One region of the Streptomyces crystallinus genome, then DNA from elsewhere that is predicted to be linked to it. Evidence: riboswitches for the same ligand, from Rfam matches in the RefSeq annotation. Region 1 holds a riboswitch; each other region holds the start of a gene.
What was found. A riboswitch is a leader RNA that binds a small molecule or an ion and turns the genes downstream of it on or off. The one in region 1 is predicted to bind cyclic di-AMP.

Region 1 (5,797 bases):
GCCGGAGCGGTGCGACATCATGCACTTGAAGCCGCTGCGCTGGGCGAGCTCGACGGCGTCGAGGGTCTCGGTCAGCGAACCGATCTGGTTGACCTTGACGAGCAGCGCGTTGGCGGTGCCCTCCTCGATGCCGCGGGCCAGGCGCTCCGGGTTGGTGACGAACAGGTCGTCGCCGACGAGCTGGACGCGGGCGCCGAGCTTGTCGGTGATGACCTTCCAGCCGGCCCAGTCGTCCTCGAAGAGCGGGTCCTCGATGGAGACCAGCGGGTAGGCGTCGACGAGGCCCTCGTAGTACTCGGTCATCTCGGCGGCCGAGCGGGACTGGCCCTCGAACTCGTACTTGCCGTCCTTGTAGAACTCGGACGCGGCGACGTCGAGCGCGAGCGCGATGTCCTTGCCCGGGGCGTAGCCGGCCTCCTTGATGGCCTCCAGGATCAGGTCCAGGGCGGCGCGGTTGGAGTCCAGGTTCGGGGCGAAGCCGCCCTCGTCGCCGAGGCCGGTGGACAGGCCCTTGCGCTTCAGGACGGCCTTGAGGGTGTGGTAGACCTCGGTGCCCCAGCGCAACGCCTCGGAGAAGGACTCCGCGCCGATCGGGGCGATCATGAACTCCTGGATGTCGACGTTGGAGTCGGCGTGCGACCCACCGTTGAGGATGTTCATCATCGGAACGGGCAGCAGGTGCGCGTTCGGGCCGCCCAGGTAGCGGAACAGCGGCAGGTCGCTGGCCTCGGAGGCGGCGTGGGCCACGGCGAGCGAGACGCCGAGGATGGCGTTGGCGCCCAGCGAGCCCTTGTTGTCCGTGGCGTCCAGGTCGAACATCGCCTGGTCGATCAGGCGCTGCTCGGTGGCGTCGTAGCCGACGAGCTCCGGGCCGATCTGCTCGATCACGGCGAGGACGGCCTTCTCGACGCCCTTGCCCTGGTAGCGGCTGGGGTCGCCGTCACGCAGTTCGATGGCCTCGAAGGCACCGGTGGAGGCACCCGAGGGGACGGCGGCACGGCCGGTGCTGCCGTCGTCGAGGCCGACCTCGACCTCGACCGTGGGGTTGCCTCGGGAGTCCAGGATTTCCCGGGCTACGACGACGTCGATGGACGGCACGAGCATCTCCTTCTGGGATGTGACGCGAATGGGCCGGGCCGCGTGGTCCGGCACCCCTGAGCCTAACCGGCTCCGGGGCATCGGCCAGCCGACCGACCGGGTCGTGGGACGAAACGGGGGGCAAAATGTTCCCGAACAAAACAAAGCCCCGCCCCGTGTGGGGCGGGACTTTGCTCGGGGCGCGGCCCCGGGCCCGGTTCAGCTGACAGCTGAGTGGATCTTGGGGGCCGGTTTTTGGGCCCCCACCCCACCCCTTCCCGAAAGCCCTCCGGCGGGCGGCCGGGGGCTCCGCCCCAGGGCCCGGCCTTCGTCTGCGGCTGAGTGGGTGGTTGCTCGCGCAGTTCCCCGCGCCCCTTAGGTAGTAGGCCGCGCCGGAGCACCCAGCTCAGCCACAGTCCTTTAGGGGCGCGGGGAACTGCGCGAGCAACCCACCACACACCCGCAGACAAAGACCGGGCAGCACGCGCTAGCTGAGGTGGAGGTGCTGGTCCACGAAGATCAGGTTCGCGTCCTTCACCACGTCCTTGTTCAGCTCGTACAGCTTCTCCCAGCCGCCCTTGACGCCGTGCGCCGCCGCGATGGAGCCGAGGGTGTCGCCGGACTTCACCGTGTACTCGCCGTCACCGGTCTTGACCGGCGCGGGGCGGGACTCGCCGCGCGAGGCGGGGGCGGACTCCCGCTTGGGGGCCGGGGCCGCCTTGGGCGCGGCCTTCTTCGGCGCGGCCTTCTTCGCGGCGCCGGACGTGTCCACGTCCGCGGCCGACCCACCGGCCGTCAGGTTGCCCGCACCGGCGCAGGACCAGGCACCCGGACCCTGCATGGCGAGCAGCTTCTCGGCCGTGGCGATCTGCTGGCCCTTGGTGGCCAGGTCGGCACGGGAGGCGTACTGGGTGCCACCCGCCGCGGCCCAGGAGGACTGCGAGAACTGCAGACCGCCGTAGTAGCCGTTGCCGGTGTTGATCGACCAGTTGCCACCGGACTCGCACTGGGCGACGGCGTCCCAGGTGGAGACGGAGGCGGCGGAGGCGGAGCCCGCGGCCATCAGCGGGGCGGCGACGGCGGCACCGGTGACACCCGCCAGCGTGACGACGCGGACGGCCTTGGACGGGCGGCGGTGCTTGCCCTTGCCAGAAAGCAGCATGGAGTTCTCCTCACCGACGCCTGCGAGGTGAGCTGTCGGGTTCGGGCGAGTGAGTGGCCCGGCCGCGCCAGTGGCGCGTCTTCACCCCAAGCCGGTCCCGTGGCCGCCGGGGACGTGTGTACGTCCCCCAACGGCCGGGCCCGGCGCTTACCTTGGGTCCCCCGCTCCTGCCTACGGCGCATCGAGCGTCGACTGTTCCCCCGCGACCGACGGCAGGATTCGGCGTTTCCGGTCGGAGGGGCCCGTGGTGACGAGCGCTCCGACCGTAAACACACCAACCCCTGATGTTCAAAGGGGCACATCAGGGAGAAATCGCCCCTCGGGCCTCTTTCGCGCCCCCTGTTTCCGCAGGTCGGGGGCGTAACGCGCGTACCGGGCGGACGGGACAGGGCAGTTGACGGAAAGAGATCCATGTCTCACTTGCACAGAAGCGGACATAGACCCCTGAACTACCCCTTGGTCGGGGCCGGGTTGTCCGTCTTTGCCAGGTTCAGATCAAGGTTCTGGCCAGGCAGGATCAGGTTCGGGTCGGAGCCGATCGTCTTCTCGTTGGCCTTGTAGAGCGCGGACCAGCCGCCCTCGACCTTGTGCGCGCGCGAGATGTCCCACAGGTTGTCGCCGGGGCGGACGGTGTAGTCGGCGCCCAGGACGTCGCCCGCGCCACGTGAGTCGGCGTCACCTCGCGAGGCGTGTCGCCCCGATTCATGGGTGTTGTCCGTATTGCCCGGCTCGGTGGTCGCGGGGGTGCCGCTCTCGGCCGGGTCCGGCGTGCCGCGGTGCTTGCCGCCGGAGGCGGAGCCGGCGGCCGGGTCGGTGGTCTTCGCCGTACCGCCGGCGCCGGCGTCGGTCGAGCCGGGCTTGCCGCTCGCACCCGTGGACGGCGCCGAGGGCGTCGTGGAGGGCTTGGGAGCGGTGGAGGCGGAGCCGGAGGGCGTACGGGACGCCGGAGGCTTCTTCGCGGGCGCGGACGGCGTCGCGGTGGCGTCCGGGGTCGCGGCCCCCTCCTCGGAGGGGACGTACGGCGAGGGGGTGGCGCCCGGGTCGACGGCCGGCGCACCGGCGCCCGAGGTGAGCCCGGAGACCGACGAGCAGCTGGTGAAGGCCTTGGGGCCCTTCGCCGCGAGCACCTTCTCGGCCACGGCTATCTGCTGGGCGCGGCTGGCCAGGTCGGGCCGCTCGGCATAGGAGGTGCCGCCGTAGGTCTGCCAGGTCTCCTGCGAGAGCTGGAGCCCGCCGTACAGCCCGTTGCCGAAGTCCGCGCTCCAGGCGCCGCCGCTCTCGCACTCCGCGACGCGGTCCCAGGTGGTCGCGGAGGCGGCGTTCGCGCCGCTCGCGGCGAAGAGCGGCAGGGCGAGGGCCGAGCCGGTCACCCCCGCCGCGACGACGAGTGCGGGAGCCTGGCGGGGTCGGCGGTGCCGTCCGTTCCCGGAGCGCATGCTGTGGCCTTCCGTGTGACTACGTCTGTGACTGCTGGGCCTGGCGGTGAGCCTGGTTTGCCGAGTCGAGGGGTGAACGTAGCCGTACTCGAACGCTTGTCACAAGTCGATGCACCCGCGATAACGCGAAAGTCACAGTTTTGACGTACCGTCAGTTACGGCGGGCGTGAACTCGACCGGAAGGGTGCGCAGTCCGCGCATGATGAGGCCGCCGCGCCAGCGCAAATCGGCAGGATCCGCCCCGAGCCGCAGGTCAGGGAGGCGCCGCAACAGCGTTGCCAGCGCGGCCCTCGCCTCCAGGCGGGCGAGCGGTGCTCCGAGGCAGTAGTGGATGCCGTGGCCGTAGCCGAGGTGCTGGTTGTCGCGGCGCCCGAGGTCGAGGGTGTCGGGGTCGCGGAAGCGCTCCGGATCGCGGTCGGCGGCGGCGAGCACGACGAGCACCGGGTCGCCCGCGGCGATGTCCTGACCCCCGATCGACAGCGGCCGGGTGGCGAACCGCCAGGTGGCCATCTCCACCGGCCCGTCGTAGCGCAGCAGTTCCTCCACGCCGGTGTCCAGCAGGTCCGACTCCCCGGCCGCCAGCGAGGCCTGGAGGCGCTCACGCTGTTCCGGGTTGCGCAGCAGCGCGTACACGCCGTTGCCGATGAGGTTCACGGTCGTCTCGAACCCGGCGAAGAGCAGGATGAAGGCCATCGCGGCGGCCTCGTTCTCGGTGAGGTGCTCGCCGTGGTCGCTGGCCCGGATCAGACCGGAGATGAGGTCGTCGCCGGGGTTCTCCCGCTTGCGGTGGATGAGTTCCAGGAGGTACCCGCGCATCTTCTTCACCGAGCGCGCCACACCGCCGCGCGGGCCGCCGCCGTGCCGGATCATCATCCCGGCCCAGTCGCGGAAGTCGTCCTGGTCCTCGCGCGGCACCCCGAGCAGGTCACAGATGGCGTAGATGGGCAGCGGGAACGCGAACTCGTGGATGAGGTCGGCCTCGCCGCGCTCGGCGAACCGGTCGATGAGCGCGTCCGTCAACTCCTGTACCCGGGGCGCGAATTCGGCGACCGTACGGGGAGTGAACGCCTTCGACACCAGCCGCCGCAGCCGGGTGTGGTCCGGCGGGTCGATGTTGAGCAGATGCGTCATCAGGTCGGCCTTGCGCTCGCCCGGGATGCCCGTCTTGCCCTTGGCGTGCGCCGACTCGTCGTGGTGCGCCGGGTTCTTGGAGAGCCGCTGGTCGGCGAGCGCCTGCTTGGCGTCCGCGTACCGCGTCACCAGCCACGCCTCGACCCCGCTGGGCAGCTTGGTCCGGTGCACCGGCGAGTGCTCGCGCAGCCAGCCGTAGACGGGGTAGGGGTCGGTGGCGAACTCCCAGGTGAACATCTCGGGCGCGGCGGGCGCGGCGGGCTCCGGCGCCGCCGGGGAAGCGGGGTCGGCTGAAGCGGGGCCGGGGGAAGAAGGGTCGGGGGAAGAGGGGCCGGGGGAAGAGGGGTCCTGGCCGGTCGGGGTCGCTGCCCGGTCCGGCGGCGTCGAGGGGCTCACGGCTCTCAGCCCGTCTCCGCCGTCAGGACCGCGTCCCGGTACGCCCGTGCCGCCGCCCGCAGGGCCGCCTCCGGGTCCGTGCCGTCGGCCTCCGCCGCGACCGCGAGGGCGAGCAGGCGGTAACCGATGCCCTCGCCGACCGGCAGCGGCACCTCGAGGCCCGCCGTGCGCACCCGGGAGGCCAGTTTGGCGGCGAGGGCGAGGGCGGGCTGGCCGAGCGGGATGCCCTCGGTCACCGAGTCGCGACGCTTCTCCGCCGCCTTCTGCCGCAGCCAGTGCTCCTTGACCTCCTCCGGCGTCTCGGCGCTCTCGTCGCCGAAGACGTGCGGGTGGCGGTGGATCAGCTTCTCCACGATCGTCCCGGCGACGTCGTCCACCGAGAACGGCTCCTCGGGATCCTCCTCGGCGATCCGCGCGTGGAAGACGACCTGGAGCAGCACATCGCCGAGCTCCTCGCGCAGCTCGTCGCGGTCGCCCTCCTCCACCGCCTCGACCAGTTCGTACGCCTCCTCCAGGGCGTACTTCGCCAGCCCCTTGTGGGTCTGCTGGGAGGACCACGGGCACTCGCGCCGGATCCGGTCCATGACCTGCACGA
Region 2 (5,797 bases), on a different contig from region 1:
CGACGCCGGGCCGGGCCCGAAGACGCCCCAACTCCTGGACACGCTCAAGGAGAAGAAGGTGCACGCCACCTTCTTCCTGCTGGGCAGGAACCACGTCGAGAAGTACCCGGACACCGTGCGCCGCCTCGCCGCCGAGGGGCACGAGGTCGCCAACCACACCTGGTCGCACGAGCGCCTGGACAAGCTGAAGCCCGCCGAGATACGCGCCGAGCTCAACCGCACCCAGGAGGCGGTGGCCAAGCTCACCGGCCGCAAGCCGGTGCTGATGCGGCCTCCGCAGGGCCGTACCAACGAGGAGGTCACCAAGGTCACCAAGGAGCTGGGGCTCTCGCAGATCCTGTGGAGCGCGACCGCCAAGGACTACTCCACCAACGACTCCGCCCTGATCACCGAGCGGATCCTGGACCAGGCCGACCGCGACGGCATCATCCTGCTGCACGACATCTACGACGGGACCGTGCCCGCCGTGCCCGGGATCATCGACGCCCTGAAGGCGCGCGGCTTCACCTTCGTGACCGTGCCCCAGCTGCTCTCCCCCGCCGCCCCGAAGCCCGGCCAGCTGTACCGCCCCTGACAACCCGCCCTCGACGCTCCCTCGGGCCGCCCTTCGGGAGCGTCTGGATTTCGCCCTGAGCGTGGACCGGCACGGACCGGTTCTCAGGAGCCGTTCCGGCGGGCAGAGTTGCGGCCATGAAGCTGTTGATACTGGGTGGTACGGAGTTCGTCGGCCGCGCCGTGGCCGAGACCGCGCTGGCGCGCGGGCACGAGGTGACGGTCTTCCACCGGGGCCGCCACGAGCCGCCGAAGGGCGTGCGGGCCCTGCTCGGCGACCGGACGGCCGAGGACGGTCTGGCGGCGCTCGCCGACGGCCGGTGGGACGTGGTCGTGGACACCTGGTCGGGGGCGCCCTCGGCGGTGCGCGACGCCGCGCGGCTGCTCGCCGAGGGGCGGGCCGCCCGGTATGTGTACGTGTCGAGCCGCTCGGTGTACGAGCACCCGGTCCCGGTCGGGGCCGACGAGGGCGCGGAGCTGGTCGACGGCTCGCCGGACGCCGAGGGCGAGGTGGCCTACGCCCAGGCCAAGCGCGGCGGCGAGCTCGCCGCCGTCCGGGAGTTCGGCCCGGACCGCTCGCTCCTGGTGCGCGCCGGGCTGATCCTCGGCCCGTACGAGAACATCGGGCGGCTGCCCTGGTGGCTGGGCCGGATGGCGCGCGGCGGCGAGGTGCTGGCTCCGGGGCCGCGCGATCTGCCGGTGCAGTTCATCGACGTACGGGATCTGGCGGAGTGGATCGTGAGCGCCGCCGACTTCGGGCTCTGCGGCCCGTACAACCTGGTCTGCCCGCCGGACCACACCACGATGGGCGAGCTCCTGGAGGCGTGCGCGCGGGTGACCGGCGGCGGCGCGGAGCTGCGCTGGACGGACCCGGAGCCGATCCTGGCCGCCGGGGTCGAGCCGTGGAGCGACCTGCCGGTGTGGATCCCGCCGGGCGAGCTGCACGGCACGATGCACGGCTCCAACGTGTGGAAGGCGGTGCTCTCCGGGCTGCGCTGCCGTCCTGTCGCGGAGACGGCCGCCGACACCTGGGCCTGGCTCCGGTCGATCGGCGGGGAGGCGCCGCAGCGGCCGGACCGCCCCCGGGTCGGACTCGACCCGGAGACGGAGCGGAAGCTGCTGCACGGCTGAGCCGCGCACGGCGCCGCCCACATGACGGCCCGTCAGCGCGGTTGGCCCAGGGGCCAACCCACCTGATGGGCCGTCACAGAGGCAGCAGGTCGGGCCGCTTGGGCTCCACGTGGTCGCCCGAGCTCTCGCCGCGCAGCCGTCGCCCGATCCATGGCACCAGGTGCTCACGCGCCCAGTGGATGTCGTCGCGCCGCACCTCGAGGGTGCCCCGCGGCGGCATCGGGGGCCACTCCTGGTCAGGGTCGGCCGGGATCTCGAGCCCGAGCACCTGGGCGGCGCGCAGCGCGACCCGGGTGTGCCCCTCGGGCGACAGGTGCAGCCGGTCGGCGTCCCACGCCCGCCGGTCCTGGACGGACCGCAGCGACCACAGGTCGAGCACCGGGCACCCGTAGCGGTCGGCGATGGAGCGCACATGCGCGGTGTACGTCGCCACCTTGCCGCGCAGATGCTTGAAGACCGGCACCCCGCGGGTGTCGAACCCGGTGGTCACCATGACCGTCGGGATCGTGCTCTTCAGGTCGGCCACCGCGCGTTCGAAGCGCTCGGCCACGTCGTCCGGGTCGCTGCCCGGCCGGATGATGTCATTGCCCCCCGCACAGAAGCTCACCAGGTCGGGTGCGAGCTCCTTGGCCCGCGGCACCTGCTCCTCGACGATCTGGTCGAGGAGCCTGCCGCGGACCGCGAGATTGGCGTAGCGAAAGGCCCCCTCCGGTCGCTGGTCTGCCAGTAGCACGGCGAACCTGTCCGCCCAGCCGACGAATGCCCCGTCGGGACCGGGGTCGCCGACCCCTTCCGTGAAGCTGTCGCCGATCGCCGTGTACGACCCGAACGTACCGCTGTTGAATGATCTCGAATCGTCTGCCACGGGACCATATCTTTCCCTTACGCGTGTGACCTACGCGACCGTAAGGAGGGGTTGACGGTGGGTGATATAGACCACCCGGTCAGTTGTCCCCAGCGGGAATACGCCGAATACCCCCGGCGATTCGGGCGGCACGGCTTCCGTCAGAGGCTCGCGCCCTGCTGGCGGAGGTAGGCGATCGGGTCGACGTCCGAGCCGTAGTCGGGCGTGGTGCGGATCTCGAAGTGGAGGTGCGGGCCGGTGACGTTGCCGGTGGCGCCGGAGAGCCCGAGCTGCTGGCCCTCGGTCACGCTCTGCCCGGCCGAGACCGAGAGCTGCGAGAAGTGGGCGTACTGGGAGTACATGCCGTCGGCGTGCCGGATGACGACCTGGTTGCCGTACGCGCCGCCCCAGCCGGCCGAGACGACCGTGCCCGCGCCGACGGCCTTCACCACGGTGCCGGTCTCGGCCGCGAAGTCGACGCCGGTGTGGTAACCGCTGGACCACATGGATCCGGCCATGCGGTACGGGGTGCCGATGCTCACGCTGTCCAGGGGCGCGCGGAAGCCGGAGGAGGAGCCCTGGCCGGCCGAGGGGGCGGTGTCGGCCGGGGAAGCGCCGGTGGCCTGGGACGACGTCGACGTGTGGGCCTTGGCGGGGGCCGGCTTCGCGGCCGGCTTCGCGCCGGTCCCGTGCGAGCCGCTCGCCTTGGCGGAGGTGTGCGACGCACCGGCGGCCTTCGCGCCGAGGACGAGCTTCATGCCCGGCCGGATCAGCGCCGGGTCGGAGCCGACGACCTCGCGGTTGTCCTGGTACAGCCGCTGCCAGCCGCCGAGCCGGTGGTCCTCGGCGATCCGCGACAGGCAGTCGCCGCTCTTGACCTTGTACGTGGTCGGTGCGGCCTGCGGGGCGGCGGGCGCGGCGACGAAGGCGGCGGCCCGGGCGGTCTGCTGGGGCGCGGCGGCGGGGGCGGCGGTCTGCGCCGCGGCGTGCGCGCCGGTGGCGCCGAGCAGCGGGATGGCGAGTGCGGCGCCGCCCGTGCCGGCGGCGACCATGCCCCGGGATATCGGGCTGGACTTGGGACGGCGGTGCTTACCCTTCGCGGGCATGGCGGATTCCTCTCCGGCGCCTGCGAGGTGAGCTGTCGGGTTCGGGCTGGAGCTGCCCGGCCGGCACCGCTGCGTCACGGTGCTCCGGCTTCACCCCGAGCCGTGCCGGAATTCCGGACGGCGCTTACCTGGGTCCCCCGCTCCTGCCACGCGTGGATGGGTGCGGATTCCGGGCGGTGGCAGGATTCGGCGGTCCACCCGGATTGCGGTGACCGTAAGCGAGCCCGGCGCACCACGACAAGTGCCCATTCGTCATCCGCATTCCCGGCCGCGAATTCACCGGGGAATTGCGGTCACCCTGCGTGGACCGGAATTCCCAACGGGCCCGGCCGGACGGGGGAATTCATTCGGGGCCGCCACCACGGAACGTCACGGATATGACGCTCCTCACGGGCAACCTCCGTGTCACGCCCGGGAGATGGACAGGGTCCATCAAATCGCCCAATCCGGACGAAAGTTCCGCCCTGATTCACCCAGCCCGAGAGCTATCACCACACTCTGTCCCGTTTTGAGCCGCTACACCCAGATGGGCAGCTTTGTCGCGCTCGGCGGGTGAATTCCTCATCCCTCCCCCGCACCCGCCCGCCGGAAACGGAACACCGCCGCATCAAGATCACCCACAAGCCCGGTGTCCAGGCCCCGGTGCAGCAATACCGCTCCCCGGTGCACGGCCCCGGTGTCCAGGCACCGATAAGCGGCCGCCGGGTCCAGGCCGCGCAGCCGCAGGGCCGGGGGCCGCAGCCCGTGGTGCTGGGCCTGGAGGTGGGCGAGGACGACGGCGTCGTCGCCGCGTACGTACTGGACGGCGCTCAGACCGCCCTCCGGGGGCCGCAGCCGGTACTGGGCACCGAGCTGCACCACCGGCCGGATCTCCTTGTACAGCTCCACCCAGCCGCGCGCCTCGGCCAGTTCGTCCTCGCTCCAGCGGGTGAGGTCCCCGCCGACGCCGAGCACTCCGGCCATCGCGCTGACGAAGCGGAAGCGCAGACTGCTGCGGCGGCCGTTGAGCAGGGTGTTGGGGCTGTCGGTGACCCAGGCGGCCATCACCCGGGCCGGGTGCAGCTGGCTGAAGCCGTGCTGGATGGCGAGCCGGTCCAGCGGGTCGGTGTTGTCGGAGGTCCACACCTGGTCGGTGCGGGAGAGGATGCCGAGGTCGATCCGGCCGCCGCCGCCCGAGCAGGACTCGAAGTCGACCGAGGGGTGTGCGGCCCGCAGCCGGTCCAGCAGGCCGTAGAGCGCCCGTACGTGGTCGATCCAGAGCCGCTGCGGATACTCCTCGCCGGGCCAGCCCGCGTCGCTGAAGGAGCGGTTGAAGTCCCACTTCACATAGTCGACGGGCACGCTGGAGAGCAGCCCGTCCAATTGCTCCCACAGGTGCTCCTGGACGTCGGGGCGGGCGAGGTTGAGCACCAGCTGGTTGCGGAACTCGGTGCGCCGGCGGCCGCTCTGGTGCTGCACCCACTCCGGGTGCGCCCGGTACAGCGCGCTGTCGGGGTTGACCATCTCCGGCTCCACCCAGATCCCGAACCGCATGCCCAGCGCGTGCACCTCGTCCGCGAGCGGCTTCAGCCCGCCGGGGAAGCGCTCGGGGTTGGGCGTCCAGTCGCCGAGCCCGGCGGCGTCGTGGGTGCGCTCCCCGAACCAGCCGTCGTCGACGACGAACAGCTCGACGCCCAGCGCGGCCGCGCGCCCGGCCAGCGCCCGCTGCTGCTCCTCGCCGATGTCGAACCGGGTGGCCTCCCAGGAGTTGAAGAGCACAGGCCGCACCCGCCCGGCCTCCGGGACCACCCGTGCGAGCTGCCAGGCGTGCCACTCTCGGCTGGCCCCGCCGAAGCCGTCCGGGCTCCACAGCCCGGCGAAGACCGGTGTGGTGTACGCGTGGCCGGGCGCGAGCGACAACAGCCCGGAGTCGTCGTACCCGGCGCCGCCGCTGATCTGCACCCGGCCGTCGGGCAGGTGCTGTACGGCGATGCGCCAGGACCCGGACCAGCCGAGCGCGCAGCCGTACACCTCGCCGCTCTCCTCGGTGGCGGTGCCCTCGGCGTCCAGGGCCACCCAGGGCAGGTGCTGGTGGCCGGTGTGGCCGCGGCGGCTGCCCAGGACCTTGTCGCCGGGGGTGAGCGGGGACCGTACGAGCCGGGACTCGGCCGCCCAGCGGCCGTGC
Region 3 (5,797 bases), on a different contig from region 1:
AGCCGGTGGCGCCGTATCGGCCTGCCGGTGCTCGGGCTGCTGTCCGCGATGGGCATGCACGCCCTGTGGAACGGCTCGTCGTCGTTCGGGACGTACGGCTTCTACCTGGTCTACGCCGCGTTCATGGTCCCGGTCTTCGCCCTGCTCACCTGGCTTGCGGTGTGGAGCCGCCAGCGGGAGCTGCGCACGGTCGCGGCGGAGCTGCCCGCGTACGCGACGGCGGGCTGGCTGGGTCCCGCCGAACCGCTCGCGCTCTCCTCGATGCGGGCCCGCTCGATGGCCCGCGACTTCGCGTACCGCACCTTCGGCGGCAAGCGGGCGGCGCGGACGGTCGCCGAGTACGAGGCGTTCGCGACGGCGCTGGCGTTCCTGCGCCGCCGGGCCCGGCGCACCGAGGCCGGCCCGGACTTCACGGCCCGCGAGCAGGAGCTGCTGCACCATCTGTGGGCGCGCCGGGAGGTGGCCGGGCCCGCGCTGCTGTACGCGGCGGGCGCGGCGGGCCGCATCTGGATCCCGCCGCAGCCGTATCCGTACGGCCACCCGGCGACGTACGGACACCAGGCCCCGTACGGACACGACCAGTCCTCCCCGTACAACCCCTATCTGCGCTGAGGCGAGCGGCGGCTACGCCGAGGCGGTCTTCAGCTCGCTCAGCTCCGCGTCCGTGAGCTCCAGGTCGGCGACGGCGAGGAGCGCGGGCAGCTGCTCGACGGTACGGGCCGAGGCGATCGGGGCGACCACGGTCGGCTGGGCGGCGAGCCAGGCCAGCGCCACGGTCGCGGGCTCGGCGCCGTGCTCCTGGGCGATACGGTCGAGCGCGGCCAGCACCTTGGTGCCCCGCGCGGTCTCCAGGTGCTTGGCGGCGCCCTGGGCCCGCGCGCTCTCGACGTGCCGGCCCGGGCGGTACTTGCCGGTGAGGAAGCCGGCGGCGAGCGCGAAGTAGGGGACGGCGGCCAGGCCCGAGCGGGCGGCGGTGTCCTGGAGGGCGCCCTCGTAGGTGTCGCGCGAGACCAGGTTGTAGTGCGGCTGGAGGGCGACGTACTTGGCCAGGCCCTCGCGGTCGGAGAAGTCCAGCGAGTCCTTCAGCCGCGCCGGGGAGATGTTGGAGGCGGCCACCGCGCGCACCACACCGTCCTTCACCAGCTGGTCGAGGGCGGTGACGATCTCCTCGACGGGGACGGACTCGTCGTCGAAGTGCGTGTAGTACAGGTCGATGTAGTCGGTGCCGAGGCGGCGCAGCGAGGCCTCGGCTCCCGCCTTGATCGTGGCGGCCGCGAGCCCCTTGAACCGGGGGTGCCCGCCCACCTTGGTGGCGATGACGACGTCCTCGCGGTTGCCGCGCGCCGCCAGCCACCGGCCGATGGTCTTCTCGGACTCGCCGCCCTCGTTGCCCGGGGCCCAGGCCGAGTAGACGTCGGCGGTGTCCACGAAGTTGCCGCCCGCCTCGGTGTACGCGTCGAGCACCGCGAACGACGCGGCCTCGTCGGCCGTCCAGCCGAAGACGTTGCCGCCGAGGGCGAGCGGGAAGACGGACAGATCGGAGGAGCCGAGGGGGCGCAGAGAGGTCATAGGGGGTGAACGGGCGGGCGGGGCGCGGCTATTCCACGCGATGCGCCCCCTCGCCCGGCGCTCCCTACGGGTTCAGGCCCTTGGACTGGAGCCACCCCATCGGGTCGATGCCCGTGCCGCCGGGGGTGTGTACCTCCAGGTGCAGATGGGGGCCGGTCACGTTGCCGGTGGCGCCGACGCGGCCGATCGTCTCGCCGGTCGTCACCTTCTGCCCGGCGCTGACCGCGATCGAGGACTGGTGGCAGTACCAGAGCTCGGTGCCGTCCTCCAGCTCGACGACCGTGCGGTAGCCGTACGAACCGGACCAGCCCGCCGACTTGACCGTGCCGCCGTGGATCGCCTTGAGCGGGGTGCCGGTGGGGGCGGCGAAGTCGAGGCCGGTGTGGTGGCCGGAGGACCACATCGAGCCGGCCTCGCCGAAGGTCGAGGTGATCGTGTACGAGGCGACCGGGAGCGAGAAGCTCTTGGCGAGCTCGGCCAGGCGCTCCTCCTCCGCCTTCTTGGCGGCGGCCTCCTCGGCGGCCTTCTTCGCGGCCGCCGCCTTCTGCGCGGCGGCGCTCTGCGCGGCCTTCGCCTCGGCCGCCGCCTTCTGCGCGGCATCCTTCTCGGCGGCCGCCCTGGCCTCGGCCTCGGCGCTGCTCCGCTGCTGCTCGGCCTGCTGGAGGATACGGGCGCGCAGGGCCTCGCCGGCGCCCGTGGCGCCCTGCTCGGCGTCGGCCCGGGAGACGCCGGCCATGGTCAGGGGGGCGCTCGCCACGGCGCGGTCGGCCCGGTCCGCCGGGGAGGCGTCGGGCTCGTCGTCGCCCGCGAGGTCGGAGATCAGGGTGCCCACGCCCGGCAGCGACTTGACGTCGGGGAGTTTATCCGCGACCGCGTCGGGCAGGGATATGGAGACCGGCGGCTTGGTCTGCGCACTGGCCATGCCGCCCGCGCCGACGGCCGCGATGACACCGACGCCGAGGACGGTGGAGCTGCGGGCGAGCCCGCCGCGCTGCTTGATGACGCGGTGTCTGCCGCGTACGGAGGACACGGACTCCTCCGTGGGGTTCCACTCCTCCCACACCTCGGTGTCGCTGGGCGCGGTCCCGTACAGGGAGACGGGGGGAACCGGCGGGGTGCCGAGGGCAGGCTCGTTGGACGCCACGGGGGCGCACTCCTTTCCTTCCTTCTCGCCTACCGGGTTAGCTGACGGGTTCGGAGCAGGAAGGTCTCCTACGGGCATCTCGAAGAGACAAAGATGCCCGATTCACCCCAAGTTGGTGGTTCCCCGGTTCCCTTGCGGGATTCGGCGCGTGCGCACGGTGCCGCCTCTGCGACGGCTGGGACGACCGCGCTGCGTTATCGAACGTTAATAGACAGGCGGACCGGATTCCAAGCCGTTCCCGGTAATCGCCGGGGACAAGTGCTGACGGTATGTCAATTGTTATGCGCAGGGATGCCGTTCGGGCACGGTCAGTCACGGCACCACGGGCATCGTCCGCCGCCGCTCCGGCTGGCGCGCCCCGGGCCGCCCCACCGCGAGCAGCGCCATGTCGTCGCTGGCGCCGCCGCCCGTATGTCTGCGCACATCGTCGACCAGAGCGTCCAGCACCTCCTCGGGGCCCGGGAAGATCCGGCCGCGCAGCCGCTCGTACGGGTCGTAGAAGACCCCGGGCGGGTCCAGTGAGCGCGCTTCGGAGAGGCCGTCGGTGTAGAGGAGCAGCGTCGCCCCGGCCGGGAACGGGTACGTCTGCGCCCGGTCCGGCCACACCCCCAGCTCCGCCATCCCCAGCGGCAGCGCGGGGTCGGCCGGGGCGAGCACGTCCAGCGCCCCGTCGGCGTGCAGCAGCAGCGGCTCGGGGTGGCCCCGGTTCACCAGCCGTACGGACGCGGCGCCGCGCGGGACCTCGGCGAGCACGGCCGTGGTGAACCCCTCGAAGGCGTCCAGGCCGGAGCGCCGGGTGCCCTCCCGGGCCAGCGCCCGCTCCAGGCGCCCGGCCACCTCCTCCAGGGTCGCCTCCTGCTCGGCCGCCTCCCGGAACGCCCCGATGACCACGGCCACCGCCTCGACCGCCTCCAGGCCCTTGCCCCGCACGTCCCCGACGACCAGGCGCACCCCGTACGGCGTGTCCTGGACCGCGAAGAGGTCCCCGCCGATGAAGGCGTCGGCCTGCGCCGCCTCGTACCGCGCGGCCACCTGGAGGCCCCCGATGCGCTCGGCCGGCGTCGGCAGCACGGCGCGCTGGGCGGTCTCCGCGATGACCCGGGCCGAGGCGAGGCGCTCGCCGCTGCGGCGCAGCATGCGGTTGATGACCAGGGCCAGCGCGCCGACGGTGGTGACGGTGAACAGCTCGCTCACCGCCTCCCCGGTACTGGGGATGTCGTGCAGATACTCGGTGAGCAGCACCGCCCCGACCGCCGAGGCGCCCGCGGCGGCGGTGCCCAGCGGGCCGCAGAAGGGGGCCGCGACCAGGGGCGCGGCCGCGAAGAGGGCGGCGGCGGTCAGATCGGGCGGGGTCGCCGCGTCCAGGACGACCCCGACGACGAGGAGCAGCGCGGGCAGTACGCGCACCAGGGCCAGGCGCCGGGAGCCCTCCCGGCCGACGCCGTCCGATCGCTGCCGCACCTGGGGTCTCCTGCCCGTCCGCGGGGCCGCCGACGTTCCGCGCCCCACCCAGGGTGCCGGGCCCCGCCGCGTGCCGCGAACGCTCCTCGGCCAACCGGGTGGGCGCTGCGTGCGGACGCCCGGGCGGAGGCCGCGGACGGGCCCTCAGTGCCGGTCCGCGCCGGTCGCGATGAGCCGCGCCCGGCACCGGCGGGGCCCGGCCCGGCCGCGCACACAGGTCCCCCGGGCATGGCGGCGGGCCGCCGGACCGCCGTGCACGGAGGGGATCTGGCCCTTGGTGTACGAGGGCGCGGAGACCCAGGGCGGGGCGGGCGACAGGGGCAGCGCCAGCGGCAGGGAGAGACACATCAGCAGTGCACACAGGGCGAGGAACAGCGGCGCCGCGGGCGCCTTCCGCCGCGTCGCCGCCCGCAGCAGCCCCACCAGACGCTCGCGCACAGTACGCGCGAGACTACTCCACGTATACGCGCACATCGCCGAGAGGCACGATTCCGCGCCACCAAGGCCAGAACTTGACGTTGCGTGACAATACGGCGCAGGCTGTTCGACCGTGCACGAACTCCACTCCTCCGACAAACTGCCCCGCGACCCGTCCCTGCTCTGGGCCGCCCAGGGCCTGACCGGCTCCTCCCGCGCCTGGGCGAGCGAGGACGGCCGCGCCTTCGCCGTCGCCGCTCCCGACCTCTCCTGCCACGACCGGCTGGCCGTCTCGGGCCCGGTCGAGTCGCTGGCCCCGCTGGTCGCCGAGGTGCTGACCGAGACGGGCCCGAGCTACAGCCCGCTGGGCGACGAGGCGACCGTACGGGCCCTGGTCGAGGCGCTGCCGGTGCTGCGGCCGCTGGCCACGTACGGCTGGATGAGCCGCACCCGCCCGCTGACGCCGGACGAGGCGGGCGCGGCGGACGAGGGCAAGGCGCGGTGGCTGACGGACGAGGACGGGCCGGAGATCGCCGGGCTGCTGGCGGAGGCGTTCCCCCACTCGTACGCGGTGCCGGGCGCGCCGGGCGTCGAGCGGTGGGCGGGCACCCGGGACGACGCGGGCCTGATCACCGCCGTCGCCGCGCTGGCCTGGCCGTCCCCCGAGGTCGGGCTGGTGGCGGGGGTCGCCGTGCACCCGTCGGCGCGGGGCCGGGGCCTGGCGCGGACGGTCGTCACCAAGGTGCTGGCGCAGGCGCTGGCGGTGCACGGGACGGCGGCCCTGATGGTGGAGGAGGCCAACCACACGGCGATACGGCTGTACGAGTCGCTCGGCTTCGCCTACCGGGGGTTCCTGGTGGCGGAACGGCCGGCGTGAGGGGCTGACCGGAGCGGGGAACGCCTGAGGCCCGGCACATTCTCATGTGCCGGGCCTCAGGACTTCAGTAGCGGGGACAGGATTTGAACCTGCGACCTCTGGGTTATGAGCCCAGCGAGCTACCGAGCTGCTCCACCCCGCGTCGGTGAACACAACTCTACGGCATGCGGGGCAGTGCTCCGTACCGGTTTACCGGCGGCCGTCCGCTCACGCCGACCAGTGGCCGCGCGAGGCGGCCAGCACGAACCCCGGGCCGAAGCCGATGATCAGGCCCGACTGGCGGTCTTCGGGGGCCTGCGCGAAGGTGCGGGCCAGCACGTCGAGGACGG

Region 2: another riboswitch for cyclic di-AMP. It lies ahead of ABD236_RS15375 (M23 family metallopeptidase); the one in region 1 lies ahead of ABD236_RS10240 (transglycosylase family protein).
Region 3: another riboswitch for cyclic di-AMP. It lies ahead of ABD236_RS30065 (M23 family metallopeptidase); the one in region 1 lies ahead of ABD236_RS10240 (transglycosylase family protein).

Annotation. Positions count from the first base shown of each region.
Region 1 covers NZ_BAAACA010000012.1:68,355-74,151, reverse strand. The annotation lists gene eno (phosphopyruvate hydratase) at 1-1,104, opposite strand, end outside; gene ABD236_RS10240 (transglycosylase family protein) at 1,565-2,239, opposite strand; cyclic di-AMP (ydaO/yuaA leader) riboswitch at 2,242-2,428, opposite strand; gene ABD236_RS10235 (transglycosylase family protein) at 2,689-3,675, opposite strand; gene ABD236_RS10230 (cytochrome P450 family protein) at 3,808-5,043, opposite strand; gene ABD236_RS10225 (nucleoside triphosphate pyrophosphohydrolase) at 5,208-5,797, opposite strand, start outside.
Region 2 covers NZ_BAAACA010000014.1:1,066,515-1,072,311, forward strand. The annotation lists gene ABD236_RS15360 (polysaccharide deacetylase family protein) at 1-574, shown strand, start outside; gene ABD236_RS15365 (NAD-dependent epimerase/dehydratase family protein) at 691-1,683, shown strand; gene ABD236_RS15370 (SGNH/GDSL hydrolase family protein) at 1,757-2,548, opposite strand; gene ABD236_RS15375 (M23 family metallopeptidase) at 2,689-3,633, opposite strand; cyclic di-AMP (ydaO/yuaA leader) riboswitch at 3,638-3,819, opposite strand; gene ABD236_RS15380 (alpha-galactosidase) at 4,195-5,797, opposite strand, start outside.
Region 3 covers NZ_BAAACA010000046.1:20,006-25,802, forward strand. The annotation lists gene ABD236_RS30055 (PrsW family intramembrane metalloprotease) at 1-612, shown strand, start outside; gene ABD236_RS30060 (aldo/keto reductase) at 625-1,569, opposite strand; gene ABD236_RS30065 (M23 family metallopeptidase) at 1,634-2,713, opposite strand; cyclic di-AMP (ydaO/yuaA leader) riboswitch at 2,725-2,870, opposite strand; gene ABD236_RS30070 (PP2C family protein-serine/threonine phosphatase) at 3,026-4,174, opposite strand; gene ABD236_RS30075 (hypothetical protein) at 4,319-4,612, opposite strand; gene ABD236_RS30080 (GNAT family N-acetyltransferase) at 4,725-5,468, shown strand; tRNA gene ABD236_RS30085 (tRNA-Met) at 5,537-5,610, opposite strand; gene ABD236_RS30090 (PhlD) at 5,676-5,797, opposite strand, start outside.